3 regions of the Pseudaeromonas sp. HNCC25DJ180 genome follow, and region 1 is predicted to be linked to each of the others. Evidence: predicted binding sites of a transcription regulator. Region 1 holds the regulator's gene; each other region holds the start of a gene.
The links. Region 1 encodes LexA, which represses DNA repair genes until DNA is damaged. Its sites were predicted from a motif close to ANCTGTNTNNNNANACAGNT; they were not measured.
Positions count from the first base shown of each region.

Region 2: a site for LexA is predicted at 3,953-3,972, ahead of umuD (translesion error-prone DNA polymerase V autoproteolytic subunit). Genes of this name have one in related genera too.
Region 3: a site for LexA is predicted at 4,530-4,549, ahead of dinB (DNA polymerase IV). Genes of this name have one in related genera too.

Region 1 is NZ_JBVAYF010000003.1:1,597-8,683, forward strand. It holds gene yedF (sulfurtransferase-like selenium metabolism protein YedF) at 1-30, shown strand, start outside; gene rraA (ribonuclease E activity regulator RraA) at 170-655, shown strand; gene ACZYTD_RS03110 (cell division protein ZapB) at 727-936, opposite strand; gene ACZYTD_RS03115 (hypothetical protein) at 1,087-2,355, opposite strand; gene cysE (serine O-acetyltransferase) at 2,438-3,217, opposite strand; gene fieF (cation efflux pump FieF) at 3,221-4,150, opposite strand; gene trmL (tRNA (uridine(34)/cytosine(34)/5-carboxymethylaminomethyluridine(34)-2'-O)-methyltransferase TrmL) at 4,339-4,803, shown strand; gene lexA (transcriptional repressor LexA) at 4,975-5,601, opposite strand; gene plsB (glycerol-3-phosphate 1-O-acyltransferase PlsB) at 5,811-7,087, shown strand, end outside.
Region 2 is NZ_JBVAYF010000007.1:106,622-113,708, reverse strand. It holds gene ACZYTD_RS08185 (hypothetical protein) at 1-244, shown strand, start outside; gene ACZYTD_RS08180 (hypothetical protein) at 380-805, shown strand; gene ACZYTD_RS08175 (hypothetical protein) at 831-1,115, shown strand; gene ACZYTD_RS08170 (AAA family ATPase) at 1,329-1,997, opposite strand; gene umuC (translesion error-prone DNA polymerase V subunit UmuC) at 2,249-3,514, opposite strand; gene umuD (translesion error-prone DNA polymerase V autoproteolytic subunit) at 3,516-3,938, opposite strand; gene ACZYTD_RS08155 (class I SAM-dependent DNA methyltransferase) at 4,219-6,906, shown strand; gene ACZYTD_RS08150 (DEAD/DEAH box helicase) at 6,964-7,087, shown strand, end outside.
Region 3 is NZ_JBVAYF010000002.1:211,393-218,479, reverse strand. It holds gene ACZYTD_RS02885 (NCS2 family permease) at 1-500, opposite strand, end outside; gene ACZYTD_RS02880 (aminoacyl-histidine dipeptidase) at 1,351-2,814, shown strand; gene ACZYTD_RS02875 (hypothetical protein) at 2,915-3,400, shown strand; gene dinB (DNA polymerase IV) at 3,459-4,523, opposite strand; gene ACZYTD_RS02865 (FAD:protein FMN transferase) at 4,656-5,690, opposite strand; gene ACZYTD_RS02860 (hypothetical protein) at 6,129-6,326, shown strand; gene ACZYTD_RS02855 (DUF1848 domain-containing protein) at 6,329-7,087, opposite strand, start outside.

The sequences.
Region 1 (7,087 bases):
CCTACCATACGCTATCTTATCCGGCGTTAGCATGGGGTGACCGTGGGCATGTGCAGGTTAAAAGTTGCGCTTGCGGTCACTCTTGTGTAGCCAGATGGATAATTCCTTTGAATTGCCAGGTGCTCTCCTTATACTTGAGTCACCAGCATACTCGGCGGTGAAAAATACCATGGAATACAATACTTCAGAACTCTGTGACACCTATGCGGACTTGATCGATGTGGTTGAGCCCTTGTTTAGTAGTTACGGCGGGAGAAATTCCTTCGGTGGTGTGATAACCACCATCAAGTGCTTCGAGGCCAATGGCCTGATCCGCGAGATCATCAAGGAGAATGGCGTCGGCCGGGTATTGCTAATCGATGGCGGTGGCTCTTTGCGTCGCGCTCTGCTGGATGCCGCCATGGCCACCACAGCCATGGATAATGGCTGGGAAGGGATCGTCTGCTACGGTAGTGTCCGTGAAATTGACTCTCTGGCGGAGCTGGAGATTGGTATCCAGGCTATGGCCTCTATCCCAGTTGGCGCTGACGATGCGGATACCGGCGAGACTGACCTGCCGGTTAACTTTGGCGGTGTGACTTTCCTGCCGGATGATCATCTCTATGCCGACACCACAGGCATCATCCTGTCGCCAGAGCCTCTGGACATAGAGTAGCCCTAGCGCCAAAGACAACAAAGCCGGTCAATTGACCGGCTTTTGTCATTCTGGCATCGAAAGCCACGGGCTTAGACCGCTTCTTCCATCTGATCCATCTTGCCGAGCAGGGCGCGCAGGCGTTCTTGCCATGCCTGATGGTCGTTACGCAGTTGCAGATTCTCATCCTTGAGCTGTTGCAGCTGGATCATCAGCTCCTCTTTTTCCATTTTCAGCAGGGAGATGTTATCGACGGCGGTTTGCACCTTCGCTTCCAGTTGTTCCAGCACTTCTAAAGACATAGTCATACCCATTCTCTGGTTCATGTTGAGCAGGGGGCTAGCCCCTCATTTGTGGTCAGCATACCCCGTCAGCCCAGTGGCAACAAGGGTTACAGCCTGGTTTGCTCGGCTGGCGTATCCTATCGCTCGTTTCCTGCTCGGCATATTTAATCACAGCCATTGATAGAGGATGAACAGGGCGCCACAGACTCCCAACATCTTAGCCGCATAGCCCAGATTCCAGATTAACAGGTCTTTCGCTCGAACCTTGTAGCAGGCCAACAGCGCCAGATTAGCTCCCGAAAGAGGAGTGGCGCCAGTGGAGAGCCCCCAGCCCAGCAGAAAGGTCATCCCCAACAGGTTGGGGTCGGGGTGCAGGTGCCAGAGTAGCGGCGCGATGGAAGAGATGGTGATGATGGGATGGACCCCGAAGTAGGCGATGAACAGGATCAGGGTGACGGTCAGGGTGGCCTCCAGAGCACCGAAGTGGTGGAACATGGCAAGCAGGGGTTGGGGCGACCAGACCTGGGTCAAGGCATTGACGCTGGCGGCGAGCAGCCCTGCGCCGAGAAACAGTACTATCTGGCTGCCCATGGCAGGGAAGCGCTGGGTGACCTGGCGCCTTAGCGTGGGTCCTAGATCCTGTTTGGGCATCAACAAGAAGGAGATGAGGGGAGCGCAGAGGGAGATGATGCCTATGATGCTGAGGTTGGGCCACAACAGGCGACCCGCCACCACGGCCAGGGCCAGCAAGCCTGGCAGCATGAGGGTGTGCAGGCTCAGTGGGTAGCCTTCGAAATCGTGGACACCCAAATTTTTCACCTCCAGCAGGGTGATCACCATGGCGGCCAGGGTGCCTAGCAGGCCAAAGGGCAGGATATGGCTGAAGATCATGCCAGGGGCATAGGTAACGGCCACGGCCATGGCGATGAAGAAGGGGGACCAGAAGGCCGCACAGCAGTAGATGCGGCTGAGCATGATCACCTGACGGCGCTCCAGTGTCCCCTGCTTGGCCAGGTGATCGCCAACCACGAACAGCACCGACATGTTGATGACTGCACCCAGTAGATTGACGCCCAGCAGAGTGCCCCACACGCCCTTCCAGCCGCGCCAGCTCCCCTTGGTCTGGCTCAATGAGCCGGTGGCCAGGTTCAGGCAACTGACGGCAGCAAACAGTGTGACCATGTCTATGTTGGGCAACAGCATGGCATCCAGCGTCAGTTTGGCGCCTTGACTCCAGGCTAGCAGCAACAACAACAGGGCGGCGAGGTAGAGTGCCAAGCATTGGCGGCGAGCGGCACGATCCAGTTTTGGCCCCAGCAGCAGGGCAGCGGCCCAGGCTAAGGCTGCTGCTGGCCAGATGGTCAGCTGCAGGTAGAGATGGGCAAGATCGGCCAGCCACATGAAGAGGATCAAGATGCCAGCGATGGGTTTACTCAAGCCAGAATTCCTATTACTGGCGAGGCCGGGCCGGTGAATGAGTTGCCTCCTGTGGCCCGCCAGACGCGAAAAGTGCCTGGGGTCAGATCCCCTGGTTCATATCCAGCGAGGGTTTGTCACAGCCGGGGTAACCCACTACCTTGGCGGGAACGCCCGCCACCGTGGTGTGGGGTGGCACGGCCTGCAGTACTACGCTACCGGCGCCAATCTTGGCACCGCGACCCACCTCTATGTTGCCCAGCACCTTGGCACCTGCGCCTATCATCACCCCTTCACGGATCTTGGGGTGGCGGTCACCATGCTCCTTGCCAGTACCGCCGAGGGTGACGTTTTGCAGTATGGAGACATCGTTCTCCACTACCGCGGTTTCACCTATGACTATGCCCGAGGCATGGTCAAACATGATGCCCTGACCGATTTGGGCGGCGGGATGCACATCGACGCCGAATACCACAGAGATCTGATTCTGTAGGAAGGTGGCCAGGGGTCGGCGATTCTGACTCCAGAGCCAGTGAGCCACCCGGTAGCCCTGCAGAGCGTGAAAGCCCTTGAGATAGAGCAGGGGGGTTGAGTAGAAGCGCACGGCGGGATCCCGCTCCTTGACGGCGCAAATATCGGCCGCGACGGCATCCATGATGCCGCTATCGGCGTTGAGCGCCGTTTCGATCACCTCACGCAGCACCATGGCGGGCATGACTGAGCAGCCCAGTTTGTTGGCCAGTTGGAAGCTCAAGGCCGAGCGCAGGCTCTCATGATTGAGTATGGTGGAGTGGAAGAAGCTGGCGAGCATGGGCTCTTCGGCCGCCATCAAAATGGCTTCTTCGCGGATCTTGTCCCAGGTCAGTTGTTTCAAGCAGGCCATAATTTACCCTTCTACTACTGCATCTTGTTGGGCCAATGGTGTTGCCATCTTCTCGTGCTCCAGGGCCGAGATGGGATCCATGTGTATGATGATGTCGGAAATGGGAAATGCCTCTTGCAGCAGCACTTCCACCCGATCAGCGATGTTGTGTGCCTGGACTAAAGGCAATTGGTCATCCAACTCCAGATGTAGCTGAATAAATCGCATCTGGCCAGATTGACGGGTACGCAGGTCATGAATGCCATGGACGCCAGACATGGTGGTGGCAATCTGGCGGATGGCTTCACGATCCTCATCGGGCAATTGGCGATCAAGCAGGGTCTGCACCGCTTCATAGCCTATCTGTAGGGCGCTGCGCAGAATATAAAGACCCAGCAAGATGGCACACAGGCCATCGGCCCAGAGCCAGCCATACCAGGAGAGTCCCAACGCTAGCAGCACACCCGCATTGAGCAGCACATCAGATTGGTAGTGCAGTCGGTCAGCCTTGATCGCTTGACTGTTGGTGCGCTGTACCACATAGCTTTGGAATAGCACCAGGAGACAAGTGAGGATCAGCGCCCCTAGGGTGACCCAGAGACCCAAATCCAGATGGCGCATTGGCTCTGGGTTCACCAGGCGCGAGAAACCGTTCATCACCAGCACTACGGCTGATCCGGTGATAAAGGCCGCCTGGGCCAGACTGGCCAGGGATTCCGCCTTGCCGTGACCGAAGCTGTGGTCATCATCGGCAGGCACCAGAGCGTAGCGGATGGCCAGCAGATTGATGATCGAGGCGCTGATATCCATCAGGGAGTCGGTCAGGGAGGCGAGCATGCTCGAAGAGCCGGTGAGCAGCCAGGCACTCAGCTTGGCCAGGATCAGTACGCCGGCCGTGGCGGTAGAGGCCAGCCCGGCCAGGGTCACCAGGCGGGAGTAGGAGGCTTGGGTCACAGTGTCATCCTCGACAAACCAGCCAATGCTCCGCATCGGCAAATGTGAAAAAGATCACTATCATACCCGCATCATCAGGCAGGACAAACCATCTTGCGCAGCTTGGGGAAAAGTGGCGAGCAATCCTTGATTCCCTGTTACCGCCAGCTTGGTTATCCTAGCGCCCCCAGCCAGGCCGAGGAGCCACAATGCTGCATATAGTGCTGTTTCAGCCCGAGATCCCGCCCAATACCGGCAACATCATCCGCCTCTGTGCCAATACCGGCTACAAGCTGCATCTGATCGAACCCTTAGGTTTTGCCTGGGATGATAAGCGGGTGCGACGCGCCGGGCTCGATTACCACGAATTTGCCGAGGTGCAGCGCTATCCGGATCTGGCCAGCTGTCTGCAGGCTCTGGATAACCCCAGGGTATTTGCTTGCACCACCAAGGGTAAGCAGTGCCCATCGGATGTCTGTTTTCAGGCCGGGGATGTACTGCTGTTTGGTCCCGAGACTCGGGGGCTGCCCGCTGAGATTATCGAGAGTCTGCCGCCGGAACAGCGCTTGCGTCTGCCCATGTTGCCTCAGAGTCGCAGCATGAACCTCTCCAATGCGGTGGCGGTGTTTGTCTATGAAAGCTGGCGCCAGCTAGGGTACGCTGGCTCGGTTTAAACGGCTGGAGGGGCGTGGTTGCCCACGCCAGGGGAGTGATGCAAGCGGAGTGACATACTGTTGCCGCTTTTGCTGAGGCGAGCTTGCTCGCGAACAGGCAACAATTCGCGTGCAAATTCGCTCTACAGCAGAGTCCAGAGTGACGAGCCATGACAAGGGTGTTCGGGCCGCTTAGTGCCACTCACCATTGCGGATCACGCCCACCGCCAAGCCTTCGATGTTCAGGTGCTGCTCGGTGAGATCCACCTGGATGGGTTCCAGCTCATCGTTTTCCGGGCGCAGCAACACCAGGTTACCCTTGCGCTCGAAGCGTTTCACTGTCACCTCATCATCACCCACGCGGGCCACTATGACCTGGCCATTGCGCACCTGTTCTGTCTTATGCACCGCCAACAGGTCTCCATCCAGAATGCCGATGTTCTTCATGCTCATACCTTGAACGCGCAGCAGAAAGTCGGCGCGGGGGTGGAACATGGCGGGATCTATCTGGTAGTGGGTCTCAACATGTTCCTGGGCCAAAATAGGTTCACCGGCGGCCACTCGCCCTATGAGGGGTAAGCCCAGCTCCTCCGATACTTCATCCTCTTGCTGTAGCAGCTGAATGCCGCGAGAGGTGCCAGGCATGATATGAATGACCCCTTTGCGGGCGAGGGCCTTGAGGTGCTCTTCGGCGGCGTTGGCGGACTTGAAGCCCAAGCGCAAGGCGATCTCGGCGCGGGTGGGGGGCATGCCGGTTTGTTGCATACACTCTTTGATGAGCGCTAGCACTTCAGCCTGCCGGGGTGTGAGAAGTTTCATACTATTCGCCTGTTTATTTATACAGATTACTGTGAGTATATACAGGCGTTAGAGAATCGCAAGGCCGATGACCCTTGTGACAGGAAAATCTTTGCTGGCTGCGACTTGGCTCTCTCCTTGGCTCCTGATTGGGCTGCGCCGGGGCCTCAGGACAAGTCGGGCCAGTTTTGCTATGCTGGCGCGGTTCTGTTTTTGTGAGGTTCACTCCCATGTCCTTTGGCTCCGCCCTGGCTCGAAGCCTGTGCCGCCTGCCTGTCCGCCTGCTGGTCAATCACACCAGCCTGCCGGAAGACCCGCTTACTCAGCTGCAGCTCGATCTGACCCGACCCATAGTCTATGCCTTGAGCACGGACTCCCTCAGCGATCTGTTGACCCTGGAGTTGTGTGCCGCCGAGTTGGGCCTGCCGAGCCCCTTCACTCCCCTGCAGTGGCAGGGCGAGAGTTGTCCGCGCTATGTGTGTCTGGATCAGCCGCCCTTGCCCTTTGGTATCCCGCGCCGGGAAGAGCCCAAGCTGGCGACTTTCCAGCGCTGGCTGGTCCTGCATGAGCAAGATCCGACACTGGACATCCAACTCTTGCCGGTCACCCTGTTGTGGCAGCGGGCACCGGGCCGGGAGCAGCAGCGTTTGCAACCGCCGCCCAAAGTACCCAATGCCCTGCGCAAGGCGCTGACCGTGCTGTTGCATGGTCGGGAGAATCGGGTGCGCTTCTCTGCGCCGGTTTCACTGCGCGCGCTGGTCAGCGAGTTGGGGACAGACGAGAGTGTGGCCCACAAGCTGGCCCGGGTGGCGCGCATCCACTTCAGCCGTCAGCGGCAGGCATCCAAGGGACCCAAGCTGCCGGACCGCCAGCAGCTATTCCGTCAATTGTTACGCAGCGAAGCCATAGTGCAGGCCATCCAAGCTCAAGCTAAGGCCGAGGGCGTGGATGAAGCGCTAATGCGCAAGCGGGCCCACAGTTATCTGGATGAGATGGCCTCGGATCTCTCCTACCGACTGATCCGCATTGGCGATACGCTGTTGGGCTGGTTGTGGCACAAGCTCTATCGTGGCATCTCGGTCCATGGGGCCGAGGCGGTACGACGCCTGGCGCGCGAGGGGCACGAGATCATCTATATGCCCTGCCACCGCAGCCACATGGATTACCTGCTGCTCTCTTATGTCATCTATCATCAAGGCATGGTGCCGCCCCATATCGCCGCCGGCATCAACCTCAACTTTTGGCCCGCTGGCCCCCTGTTCCGATATGGTGGCGCCTTCTTCCTGCGTCGCAGTTTCAAGGGCGACAAGCTCTACAGCACAGTATTCCGCGAATACCTGAACCAGCTCTTTGCCCGGGGTTATGCGGTGGAGTACTTCACCGAAGGGGGACGTTCCCGCACTGGCCGCCTGTTACAGCCCAAGACCGGCATGATCGCCATGACGCTGCAGGCCCAGCTGCGCGGTATCAATCGACCGCTCACCTTTGTTCCCGTCTATCTGGGCTA
Region 2 (7,087 bases), on a different contig from region 1:
GAACAGAGTGTTGTCAAAAATGTTCACTCGCAACTTCCAAGATAGAAACAAAAAGATATTAAATCATGATGCTTTGTACGGAACATTAAGAGACGGGAAGCCAATAAGAAAAATAGTATTTGATATATGTGAAATACCAAAATGCAAGAAGATTACTATTGATGTGCTAATACCAGAAAACAAGAAGCTTACTATGGGTGCGCAAATATCAGACGACAAGACGATTACTGCTGACGAGCAGTAAGATAGAAGGGAACAGCACATGGCCTCTTTCATCGCTTGCGATGGAATAGAAAAAACTTTTGTTACTTGAATGATTCGAGCCATATCCGTAAAGCATGCTTATCATTGTTTTATGACAAAGGATATTCGACAATATTTGGAAGATGAACAAGCAAAGGAAAACAACATGAGATTAAGTAAAGAAATATACGAAAGCGAAACTATTTACGACAAGAGAAGAAGATGGAACAGCAGTTTTGCAGAAAAGAAGAAAGCAGATGGATTTGTTCATATTCATATGCGAGTTAGACCAGAGGTAAGAACGTCAATTGCAGTTCTCAAAAAATCTTACGGACTGAAGAGCGCAGAACAGGTCTTGGAGAAAATGATTTCTGATGCACTGGCGGCCGAAGGCAAGAGTCTCAGCGACATTACTGTTACTGGTACCAACCGAATCCATGCTGATAACGGAAACTGCGCTACTGTTGATGAAATCTATCATGAACTCTTTGATGGAATAAACCTAGAGCAGATCATTGAGCATTACTACAACATTCTGAATCGTAGAAGTATACTCGCATGAATCGCACTCAACTGGTTGTTAACAAATGATTATCAAAAATGAAGTTAATAAAATAATTGATGTTGTTTGTGATATTTGCGATGACAGTACGTCAGACAACAACCGATGCGGCCCACAGTTCGGAACTCTGCATGCCAAGTGGGGTTTTGATTCTAATCACAATGGCGAGGCTTATGAGGTTCATCTGTGCGAGAGCTGCTTCTTCCAGGCGCTGGCCAATATCAACGAGCAGCGAAGGGGCCAGCTAATGTTTTCCGAGCAGGGGTATGTGTTCAATCCTGATTTTGGAAAGGTAACAACTCATGACTAGCTGTAGATAAACCCACTGATCGTTCACTCAACACTACCGGCGAGGACGACAGATAGTCCTGATGTTCAGCAGGGATTGCGCTGAGGGTACCGAGGTCTCCGTCAGTAAAATCTTCGTTGGTTTGGCTTACCGCAGCGTCAAGACGGCTCTCAAACTTTACGAGCATCTGGTAACGCCGATCAAGGCCATGATCGTGGAGAACCCATCGCTCAGTTATCGAACCGTAGCGGCACTGCTGGTCTTTAGGTATAGCGCATCTTCCTGCTCAAGGGGGGTGGCAAGTCCGTAAACGTCCGGTTGGGATTCGCGCGCGGATCTAGGCCTTGCCCTCGGTTGTCTGCCCCCAATCAGCGTTGTGCGACACTCTAGCGCATCAAAAGCGACTTTATGATTGTCTTTCGTTCGATCCCGCTCTTTCTTTTTGGTTTCAAGTTCATGTCGAAGACCTGCCTTTGATTCCACACTACCTAGCTGGATTTGGATCGCGGCAATTGCATCTTCAATCTCTTTGTTCTTTTCACCAACGATGGCAAACGTCTTGATCTCGCCATTGGCTTGATTGACCAAGAAACTTAGATTCTCGTTGACGAAATCACGGTTGTAGACCCGAATGTCGTAGCCATGACCAACAAGGCCAGCCTGTGTTACATCACCTTTGTCACCGTGGACAGTGAAGGTTGAGCCTTCGTAGTTGAGCGGAATGCGGCCTGTTTCCATAGCACGGAAAATTCGGGATAGGGTAGTCTTGCCAGAGTAGTTTCGCCCGTAGAGAATGTTGAGCCTCTTGAAGTTTTGGACGTTGCCGCCCGCATCCTTAAGACTTTTCTTCCAAGCAAGGGCCGTAAAACTGCCGAAACTATCAATATCAACCTGGCTGAACATGGACTCTCCCTGAGTAGTAGCTCTTGGTTGCCGATTTGCAAGTAAAACAGATTCTTCAGCTAGTTTACTCTGAGCTGAGGAAAACGGCATCAGGGTTTCGGGTCTCAATCATGGCTAAAAAGCTTGGTCAATCGCTTCGTGTTTAGGCGGGTGAGCTCCGTTCTCTATAGGACTATTCGCTGGAGTAAACATCGAGGAATAGTGTAGAAAGGAGTAGATCGTTTTGCTGTGTGTTTGATGTCCAGAATTACCTACCTCGCGACCGGTAGATCAGCCCACGACGTGGTGTAACTTGGGCTCAAGTGTTCGCGTTTCATCATCCACTCTGAAGCATCCACGCCTTTCGATGCAAAGCCAACATGACCCAGACCGCTATGGTTGATTTCGTCGATTACGGCCATTAACCGATGATCTAATGAATCTGAATTGTCGAACAGGTCCGCCTGCTGGTGATCTCGTGGTGTAAATGACCCAAGAATAACGCCTCCTTTTTGGTATCGGAAACCGTCACGCCAGATATGCGGTAGCAGGCTGGTTACATGATGTAGAAGCTCTCGGGTATCGTCTGTCGGTCGCGGGAGTTTGGCCGAGAGTTGGTTGCCATAGTACGGCTCATTTCCACTAAAAGGGCTGGTTCGGAAGAATATGCTCACATGCTGGCAGCGCATTTGTTCTTTGCGTAGTTTCTCTGCTGCCCGCTCCATAAATGCTGATAAGGCCTGACGCATAGCAGTCTGATCTGTGATCCGCTCGCCGAACGAGCGGCTGCTGACTATTTGCTGCTTTGCAGGAGTGGATATTTGTAATTCCGAACAAGGAATGCCGCGAAGTTCCTGGATCACCCTTTCCACCACAACGCCATATCTCAGGCGGATCTGTTTGGGTGGCACGGCAATTAGATCCGCAACAGTAGCTACCCCTTCGGCCTGTAGCTGTTTATTAAGGGCACGACCAATACCCCACACTTCATCAATAGGCGTGATGGACATCAGCCGGGCTCTGCGTACTTGATCTCTGATGTCAACGACACCACCTGTGGCGGGCCATTTCTTCGCGGCGTAGTTAGCCAGTTTGGCCAAGGTTTTTGTTGGGCCAATACCCACACCTACGGTTAGGCCTGTGTACTGCTGAATGGTGGCTCGGATCTGGTGCCCGAACTCAACAAAATCACCTGCCCACAAAGCGCCTAGTTCAACAAAAGCCTCATCAATGGAGTAAATCTCAATAGCGGGAACCATACTCTCCAGCGTGGTCATCACTCGCTGAGACATATCGGCATAGAGCGCATAGTTGCTGGAGAAGTAGATGCCACCGATTCGCTCAAAATCTCGCTTGATCTTGAAGTAGGGAACGCCCATTTTGATGCCAATTTTCTTGGCCTCGGCAGAGCGGGCCACCACGCATCCATCGTTGTTGGACAGCACTACAATCGGTCGACCAACTAAGTCAGGCCGGAACAGTCTCTCACAACTGGCGTAGAAATTGTTTACGTCAACAAGAGCAATCACAGTGGTCATCTTAGTGCTGGCATTGCTTGTGGATGACGAAGGTAACCACGCCAAAAATCTCTAATGACTGTTCGGCCTGGAAAAGGATGGGCTGATAGGTTGGATTGGCTGGCAGCAGGGCGATATTCGGGGTGAGTTGCAATATCTTCACGGTGAATTCACCATCAACACAGGCAATCACTGTGTCGCCATGACGTGCGCTGATAGAGCGGTCCACAACCAGCAGGTCTCCATCCAGAATGCCCGCGTCCTTCATGCTGTCACCAGCCGCCCGCACGAAGTAGGTTGCCGCAGGTCGGCTGATGCATAACTGGTTCAGATCCAGTGTTGCCTCTACATAGTCCTGAGCTGGGCTTGGGAAACCACAGGAAGCAGGTGATGCGAATAGCGGCAACCCGAGAGTAGGAGGGTTATCAGTGGGTTTTAGGAACATGGGTTATCTCAGTCATCTGTATATATATACAGTATATAGTGATAGCAATATCTAGATCCACTTCCTTAATAATCAATGACGTAGTTTCATCTAGGGTTGATTGACACTACTAGCCATAGTAGATTCGAAATAGATTTTGTTGTTGCGTGTTGTGCCAAAGCAACAACCTCTAGCAAATAGTTGTAGCACTAATTATTGAATGAAATCATTCGGTTAGTGTGATTCATGTGTCATAGACTAGTACGAACACAACAATTAGAACTACCGCATAGGATTACCGATGGCCGTAAATCAGGCGAAGATTTTTGAACAACTCGAGCAACTGACCAACGAGCTGGACCGTAACGAGTTTATCTATGGCTTTATGACCGCCTTCGACTTTCCCAAGGCCAGTATCTCTCAGGTGCGACAAGGTGGTCCCCGTAACGTAGCGAAAGAGGTTGGGCACGTCGCGCTAAAGAATAAACTCTATTACCAGAGTGCATCGGAAGGGGATGATCTCGAAGCTCTACTGAAACAGCGCATTGATGACCCGGCTATTGCCAAGAACAAGATCCGCTTTGTGCTAGTCACAGATTTTGTGCGCTTCCTGGCGTGGGACACTCTCAGTAAAGAACAGCTCGATATTGAGCTAGAAGAGCTGCACAGCAACTATGGCTTCTTTCTTCCGCTGGTTGGTCTGGAGAAGGCCATCATTAGCAGCGAGAACCCTGCCGATGTGAAGGCGGCTGAGAAGCTGGGCCAGCTTTTTGACCTGATCCGCGACCAAAATGATCTTAGCCAACCTGCCGATATCCACGCTCTGAATGTATTTTTGACCCGCTTGCTGTTCTGCCTGTTTGCAGAAGATACCGGCATCTTTGCCCCAGCCCAATTCACTTCAGCCATCAAAGGCTTTACCGAGGATAATGGCAGCAATCTCGACGTTTTCCTCGAGCAGATTTTCTCGGTGCTCAACAGTGAACCGGGGAGTGCCAAGCGGAAAAATATGCCTGTGCATTTGGCCGCATTCCCCTACGTTAACGGCGGGCTATTTGCCGCCGATGAACCCATACCGGCGCTCGGGAAGAAGGGGCGTAAACTCTTGCTTGAATGCGGCACCATGGATTGGAGCGAGATCAACCCGGATATCTTCGGCAGCATGTTCCAGGCGGTGATCGATGCCAAGCAGCGCAGTCGCTTAGGCCAGCACTATACCTCCTATAGCAATATCATGAAGGTGATTAAGCCACTGTTTCTTGAGCCTTTACAGGCTGAACTGGAGGCCTTGCAACAGGTCGCGGTCAACAAACGCGCCAAGGGGCTACAAGCCTTGTTGGTACGGTTGGGCAAGATCAAGGTATTCGATCCAGCCTGTGGCTCGGGTAACTTCTTGATCGTGGCTTACAAGGAACTGCGTAAATTCGAGATGGCGGTGATCAGGGCCTTAAAGGAGGTAGACCCGCAAGGTTTCACCATGAGTGGGCTACATTTGTCACAGTTTTACGGCATCGAGATCGATGATTTTGCCTGTGAAATCGCCCGGCTTTCACTCTGGCTGGCCGAACACCAGCTTAATAGCCTGTGGCAACAGGAGTTTGGTTTTGCCCCACCAGCGTTACCATTGCGTGAGAGCGGTAATATTCATAGTGGCAATAGCCTACGTTTGGATTGGCAGCAAGTATGCCCCAAGGAGGCTGAGGATGAGGTCTATGTGATCGGTAATCCGCCATTTTTGGGGCATGCAGGAAGGGATGAAACCCAAAAAACAGATTTACAGCACGTTTTCTCTAATATTAAAACCACTAACAAGCTGGATTATGTCACCTGCTGGTTTTGGAAAGGTGCACAATATATTCAACACGCTAAGGCTGAACTAGCATTAGTAGCAACCAACTCTATCTGCCAAGGTGAGCAAGTATCAGCTCTTTGGCCTGCATTGCTTTCTCTTGGCCTGAACATTCATATCGCATATCCAACTTTTGTGTGGGCAAACAATGCTCGTGACAAAGCAGCAGTACATGTTGTCATTGTTGGGTTGTCATCCCATTCCGTCACAAAGCGACTTTACCAACAACTAGATGGTGAATGGCATTGCCAACAAGTTAAGAATATCAATCCTTACCTCATTGCAGGGGATAATGTCACAGTCGGAACGCCAAGTAAGCCATTAGTGAAAAACGTCCCTGCTTTACTCTTCGGCAATATGCCAAACGATGGTGGTCACTTATTGCTCAATCGCCCGGAGCTAGATTTATTATTAATGCAAGAGCCTCAAGCGAAAAAGTGGGTTAAGAAATTGCTGGGGGCAGATGAATTTCTTAATGGTAAAGAACGATGGTGTTTGTGGCTTAAAACGGCAACTGAGGACGAAATAAATTCTATGCCCCATGTTGCAAGCCGAGTGAGAATGGTTGCCGAGGCTCGAAAACGTAGTCGTGATAAGGGTGCACAGAAACTTGCTGAGCGACCACATCAATTTCGAGATTTAAACAACCCGGAAAATTATATTTTGGTACCAAGCGTATCATCCGAACGTAGAACTTATGTTCCACTTGGCTTTTTCAATGCGGATGTAATCTCAACCAACCTGAACTACATCATCCCGAATGGGACCATGTACGAGTTTGGCATTCTTTCCTCTCTGTTGCATAACGACTGGATGCGATTAGTCGCTGGTCGTTTGAAAAGCGACTATCGCTATTCAGCATCAGTCGTTTACAACCCATTTCCTTGGCCTAATGTGACGGAGCAACAACGCCAAGAGATCAAGAATTTGGCCGAAGATATACGCCTCACCCGCGAAGAATTTCCCGGCCGCACCTTGGCTGAACTCTATGACCCCGACAAGATGCCCGCCAAACTGCTGGCCGCCCATCAAGCGCTTGATAGGGCGGTGGATCGTCTCTACCGCGAACGCCCCTTCAAGGATGCAGCCGATCGCTTAAGTTGCCTGTTGGCTCGCTACGAGGAGCTGGTCGCCCACTGATTATGGAAGCCGGTCAACCGCCCGGTATTGCTTACTGAATAATTGGAAGGATTCTCGATGAACAACCTGTTGCATGTGGAGTATGGTCAGACCGGTCAAAGCGCCAGCTTGAATCAGATGGGAATGCGGGAGATGCAGGCCCGCGCATTTACCGAGCGCAATAGCCAATATCTGTTGATCA
Region 3 (7,087 bases), on a different contig from region 1:
ACATCCCCCAGACCCACTATGGTGGCCGGGTTGCTCACCACTATGCCGGCATTCTTCAAGGCGATCAGTCCCAGGAACAGACCGATACCGGCACCTATGCCGATACGCAGGCTGTTGGGGATGGAGTTGACGATCCACTCCCGCACCTTGAACATGCTGAGGAACAGGAAGGCCACGCCAGAGAGGAAGACAGCGCCCAGCGCCACCTGCCAGGTGTAACCCATACCCATCACCACCCCGAAGGTGAAGAAGGCATTGAGCCCCATGCCTGGCGCCTGCGCCACCGGATAGTTGGCGTACAGACCCATAATGAAACAGCCAAATGCGGCGGCAAGACAGGTGGCCACAAACACGGCACCATGATCCATACCGGTCTGGGACAAAATTCCCGGGTTAACAAAGATGATATAGGCCATGGTCAGGAAGGTCGTTACCCCTGCCAGGAGCTCGGTGCGCACACTGGTGTTGTGCTCAGAGAGTTTAAACAGTTTCTCTAACATGGATTTTCGATTCCTTGGAGAAGTTGCAATAGTCCTGTGTCTTGTCGAAGGTACTCACCCATTCCCCATCGCACAGTCGACACAACAGTCCCGGCAAGCGCCTGAACCATTATCTCATCTCTCAGCGTAGAGACGGTTCGGTTAAAAACAGCAGAGGGAACAGCCTTGGCCCGACACTTATCCTGCAGAGAGCAGGATTGGAGCGCAATTATAGAGGGGGGCTCCGGCGCATGCCAGCAGAAAACCAGGAGGCGACAAGCAAAGCGGGAGAAAAACAAAAGCCTTTCGGCAGACGCCGAAAGGCCAAACAGCGGAATTAAAACTCTACGAAGGAATCGTACCTGATAGCATGAGCTCAATCAGGTCTTGCGACGGGTACAAACGGCTCTAAATCCAAAGAGAGTGGCGACTTATACCCCCTCTCCTCTTCTCGGCACACCACGCTTTTGGGCTGGCCCAAGGCTGACTCATCACTCATCGAGATCCTGGTGCAGAGGTCGGACAAACGGATCCAACACTGGCTGACACCCCTCCCTCAACAACGCCCGGCACGGATACTACGCCCAGCTTTGGTGCGATGCAACTGGGGCTACTGGCGCCATTCGCCCTCAGGGTGGCATCGCCATTCTCATGTTAATGCCCAGCTAATCTAAACATTACGCTGTTAAAAAATCACGTAACAGAATAAACAGCAGAGCAATAGCCAAGTTGCTGACATAAACCGCTAATGGCGCGTATGATGTATTTTCTGACTATTGACGCCATAGCCAGGCCGCATTAGCCGGCTAACTATTGAGCCCAATCCACATTGGCCTTAGCCTTAGATCCCACCCAAGTTAGGAGCCCTGCCGTGACCGCCTTGACCGAACTCTCCCCCAAGTTACTCTGGTTCTTTTTCGAGCAGATATGTGCCATCCCCCACCCCTCCAAGCATGAGGCGGCGCTCAGTCGCTGGATCCAGTCCTGGGCTCAGGCCCAAGGCTTGAGTGTGCAGGAAGATAGGGTGGGCAACCTCATCATCAAGAAAGCGGCGACACCAGGGATGGAACAACGCAAGGGCGTGGTGCTGCAGGCCCACATCGATATGGTGCCTCAAGCCAATGCCGATACGCCCCATGACTTCACCCGCGACCCCATTCGGCCCTATATCGATGGCGAGTGGGTGCGAGCCCGCGGCACCACACTGGGCGCCGATAACGGCATAGGGGCCGCCGCCTGCCTGGCGGTGTTGGCCGATGACACGCTGCAACATGGCCCGCTGGAAGTGCTGCTGACCATAGATGAAGAGGCCGGGATGACTGGTGCCTTTGGTCTGGAGCCCGGCCTGCTGCAAGGAGAGATACTGCTCAATACCGACTCAGAGCAGGATGGCGAGGTCTACATGGGGTGTGCCGGCGGCATAGATGCCAACATCCACTTCGACTTTAACAGCGAAGCCATTCCGGTCGGCCATCAAGCCCTGCGCCTCTCAGTCAAGGGGCTGCGTGGCGGCCACTCCGGGGTCAACATCCATCAGGATCGCGGCAATGCCAACAAGTTGCTCGCCCGTCTGTTGCAAGGTGCCTGCGAGCAACTCCCCCTGCGCCTGGCTCACATCGAGGGGGGCACACTGCGCAACGCCATTCCCCGTGAGGCCTCGGCCCTGCTGCTGGTGCCCGAAAACCAGGTGACCAGGCTACAACACCTCATTGCCGAGCATGGTCAACGGCTGCAAACCGAGTTGCAGGAGGTGGAACGCAACCTGACTATCGAGTTGCAGAGCAGCGAACCGCCGCTCCACTGCCTGGATGGTGACACCCAGCAGCGACTGCTCGCCGCCCTCGTCGCCTGCCCCAATGGGGTGATCCGCATGAGCCAGGCGATCGCGGGCGTGGTGGAGACCTCCACCAACCTGGGGGTCATCCAGACCGAAGGCCAGCAGGTCTACATCCAGTGTCTGATCCGCTCCCTGAATGAGGAGGGTCGTCGCTATGTGGAGCAGATGACTCGCTCTCTATTCACCCTGGCTGGCGCCCGTTGCCAACTTGGCGGCGGCTATCCGGGTTGGGCACCCGACCCGGCCTCCCCCATCATGGCCCTGTTGCGTGAGCAACATGAGGTGCTATTTGGCAGCGAACCCAAGATCATGGTGATCCATGCCGGGCTGGAGTGTGGTCTGTTCAAAGCCTCCTATCCCCACTGGGACATGGTCTCCTTCGGACCCACCATCCAGGGTGCCCACTCACCGGATGAGAGGGTGCACATCCCCGCCGTCGCCCACTTCTGGCAACTGTTGACCACTCTGCTCACCCAGATCCCGCAGCGGGAAGCCTAGGCGGCAACGGAATGATAACTCGGGGCGCACATGCGCCCTTTTTTCTTCTCCACCACTAGAGTAAAGTGTCGGCGCTTTCGCTGCGCAATAGGGACTCCTCATGAAGACACTATTACCCATAGTCATCAGCCTCGGCCTGCTGATCCCCTTCAGTCCGGTGGGTGAATATTTATGGCACACGACCGAGCAACAGAGCAGCACACTGCTGCACAACACTCAGCAGCGACTGCACACCTGGACGAGTGAGTTCAATCACGCCTCCGCTCTGTTCGCCCAGCAGTGGCGCCAAACTACCCATGAACTGGCCGAGACAGGAGCGCAGAGTCAGCAGCAACTGGCACTTAGTGGCGAAAAACTGGCCGCCGCGTGGCAGCAAGAGCATAGCCAAGTGAGTTCGAAAGTGGCCCAGCAATGGCAAACTACCGCCACGACCCTAGTGCAATGGCCTCAACAGCTGTGGCAACAGGCCATGAGCTCAGGCGAGAGTCAGTGGGCCAACCTGCAGCAACAGCAAGAGCAGTGGCAACATCGCATGAGTCACTCCCTGAGCCAACTCGAAGCCCAGGTCGCCACGCAGACCGAGTAATGTCCAATCGAAATCAAGCGGCAGACCAGGGCGCAGCACAGCCACAGTACTCGCCCACTTAAAACCCCAGAGAGAGCTGAACCGGCGCCGTCAGCGTCGGCGCCATAGCTGGCAAGCCCACCACCAGCCCCAATAGCCGTACCCCCTTACCCTCTCCCCGGCTCCAGGCTTGCTGCAACAGCTGGAGTAACAAGGCGCGGTCCAGCCGTTCACTGCTACGCTCCACCGTCGTCTGTTGAAAATCGGCAAACTTAAGTTTAACCCCCTGGCGCACTATCTCCCCTTCTGGCGAGTGACGTCCCAACCGCCGCCGCAGATCCGCCTCCAGGCGCTCGAGTATGGGCAAGGCCTCGCTCATCTGTTGCAGATCCTGAGGCAAGGTCAGCTCGACCCCCACCGACTTGCGCACCCGACTCACCTCCACCGGCCGCTCATCAATACCCCGCACCCGCTGCAACAACATTTGACCGCACTTGCCAAACTGACGCAGCAACTCATGGGGCGGATAGCTCAGCACATCGGCGCCATTATGCAGACCCAGGGTTGCCAAGCGCTGCGCCGTCTTGCTACCCACACCCGGGATCTTCTGCAATGGCAGATGAGCGACAAACTCTGCCACCTGCTCCGGCCTCAGCACAAACAGGCCATCAGGTTTGTTGAGATCCGAGGCGATCTTGGCCAGAAACTTGTTGGGCGCCACTCCGGCCGAAGCCGTCAACCCTAGCTCACGACGGATATCGGCACGTATGGCCTCGGCTATCAGGGTGGCACTGCCATGCAAGAGGGGCGAATCGGAGACATCCAGATAGGCTTCGTCCAGCGAGAGGGGCTCCACCCGCTCGGCATAGCGCTCGAAGATCGCCCTCAGTTCGGTTGAGACCTGCTGATAGAGCGCCATGCGCCCGGGGATCACCTTCAATTGAGGGCATAAACGCAGGGCATAGGCCGTGGCCATGGCCGAACGCACACCGTAACGGCGAGCCTGATAGTTGCAGGTGGCGATCACGCCTCGCCGATCCGATGCCCCCCCTATGGCCAGAGGGATCTCCCGCAGGGCCGGATCCTCCCGCATCTCCACGGCGGCGAAGAAGCAATCCATATCTATGTGTATGATTTTTCGCATGGCAGATACTGTATGAATAAACAGTTATCTAAATTTAGTCCCTGGCGGCGAAAAAGCCAAGCAGAATAGCCTGCGCAGCAGATAAAACGAAAAAGCCCACCAGCAGGTGGGCTCAGCGCTGAGAGAGCAAGATTAGTGGGGCTCAGGCAAATAGGGCTTGAAGGCGCGGCTGTACTGCTCCTTGAACCCCTCATCTGTCTTGGTAATGGTATAGATGGGCAGATGATGTTCGTTAGCAAACAGCAGGGCTTTCTGGGTACCCATGACCATCAAGCCCGTATCCAGAGCATCGGTGTGCAGGGCCCGGGGCGCGATGACAGTGACCGACATCAAACGATGGGTGATGGGCTTGCCGGTGGTCGGATCTATGATGTGGGAGAAGCGCTGGCCATCCTTCTCATAGTAGTTACGATAGCTACCCGCCGTGCTGATGCCATTGTCGCCAGGCAGTACCACATTCTGTACCGCCCCCAGCTCATCCACGGGTTTGGAGATGGCCACTCGCCAGGGTTGACCCTGGCCATTGTGCCCCTTCAGACGCAGAGCTCCGGCTATCTCCACCATGTAATTGGTGACGCCTCTGTCATCCAGCCACTGGGCCACCTTGTCGGCGGCAAAACCTTCCCCCAGCGTGGAGAGATCCACATAGAGATCCGGATCATCCTTACGCAGGCTGGCCTGCTTGCTGCCCACCTCCACATGCAACTTCTCCAGCCCGATATGCTGACGCGCCAGGGCTATCTGCTCGGTCGAGGGCACCTTGCTGGGACGTTTATCCGGGCCAAAACCCCAGAGATTGACCAGAGGCCCGACCGTAATATCCACGGCCCCCCCCGTCAATTCCCCCGAGCGCAACCCCTCGATCACCACATCAGCCAGATCCTGAGAGACGGGAAAGGGCGTGGTGGCCTTATGCTGATTGAAACGGGAGAGTTCCGAGTCAGGCTTGTAGGTGGAGAGCTGATCGTTGATGCGCGCCAAGATCTGCTCCACCTCATGCTGCAGTTGTGGCTCCCCGCCCGGGTAGTTACCCACAACCTTGACGCCATAATGAGTCCCCATGGTGGGGCCGCTCACCTGCAATTCGGGTTGGGTCGACGGGTTGGACTGTTCACACCCCAGCAGAGGCAGCAGGCAGAACGCCAGCAATAAGGTTATGTGCTTCAAAAATGTACTCCTTATGAGGATAACGCCTGGAACAGGCAAGGCCTGCTTCTGTTGTAACTAAGCAAGGAAGAAGCCAGGCCATTTTCAGAACAAGATACCAGCAAGAGACCACTGGCTAGTTTGTCTGGCTAAAATGACACTTAAATCAGGTCAACTCGTCCGAGGCAAACCGACAATGACCATAACAAAGACAAAGGCAGCGCAATGATAACAAAACCACCAAGCCAAAGCTGGACCTCTCTGATCCTCAGCCTACCTTCCTGAGTTGTGACGTCATCACCTCATAAATAAAAACCCATGTGAATCCATCACTCTGCTCAATCTCACATTCCCGATACTAAGCGCCATGATGGTACAAATTACATACAGCCATTCAGATCCGGTTCAGCCCAACTGGTGATAATTCACTCGTCAGCCCTTGGTCGTTTTGGAGTCGCCATGTTGCCTAACCTTATCGAAATCAGCCGTGCCACCCTGTTTTACGAATATTTGAAACACCTGCAGATCAAAGCCCCGGACATGCGCCACCCCTGGAGCCTAATGCGCGGCAACCGCATGATCGCCTGCATCCAGTGCGACTCTTCCGGCAAACCACACTTCTTCATCGATGGTGCCATGACGCGCATGCCGGCTTAGGGCTAAAACAGCCGCCCCTGAACCTCCTCTTCGGCTAGCCAGGCCAGAGTGTCGGCATCTGGCTCCCCCAGCAGAAAGGGGCTCAGGGGGTTATGGAGCAGGTAGTTGCGCCTGGCCAGTTGCGGATCCGTAGTGGCATAGCAGTAATGACAACCATGCAGGCAGCTCTGGTAGCTGCCAATATCGACACTCTTGATACACAGGCACGCCTCCCGCTGCCCCCTATCCTTTTGCCCCGAGAGGGTGAGGCCAAACAGACGCTGGATCAGCGCCTCATCAATACACTTGCCCCGCGCAATACCCCACTGCGCCAGCGGCAGCGTCTCGGCACAAGAGAAGATTGCCATACCGTGCCGTTGTGCTACCTGCACCAGCCCGCTAGCTAACTGCGCTAGATCCGCCTCACTTAGAGGATGCAGCTCCAGCCCGGCAATCTGACGCAGATTGCGCGCCACTCTGGGGTAGAGATCGGCCAGGCTGACGACCACCCGTCGGGTGTGACCCGCCAGTTGCGCCGCCAGCCGTTCAAAAGCGCGCAGATGGTCGGCTATGGATAACCCGTTACACACCAGTATGGGATCGTAACGCCAGATCACCCGTTCAGACCCTATACGGCGAGCCAACTGCTGGAAGCTGGCCACCGCCTGCGCCACGGGGGGCGTAGCTGACTCCAAGGCACGGGGATAGTCAGTGAGGGTGAGATGAAAATAGTAGCGGTAGCCCAGGCTATCGAGCTCGGGCAGATGACGCAGCAGAGGTTG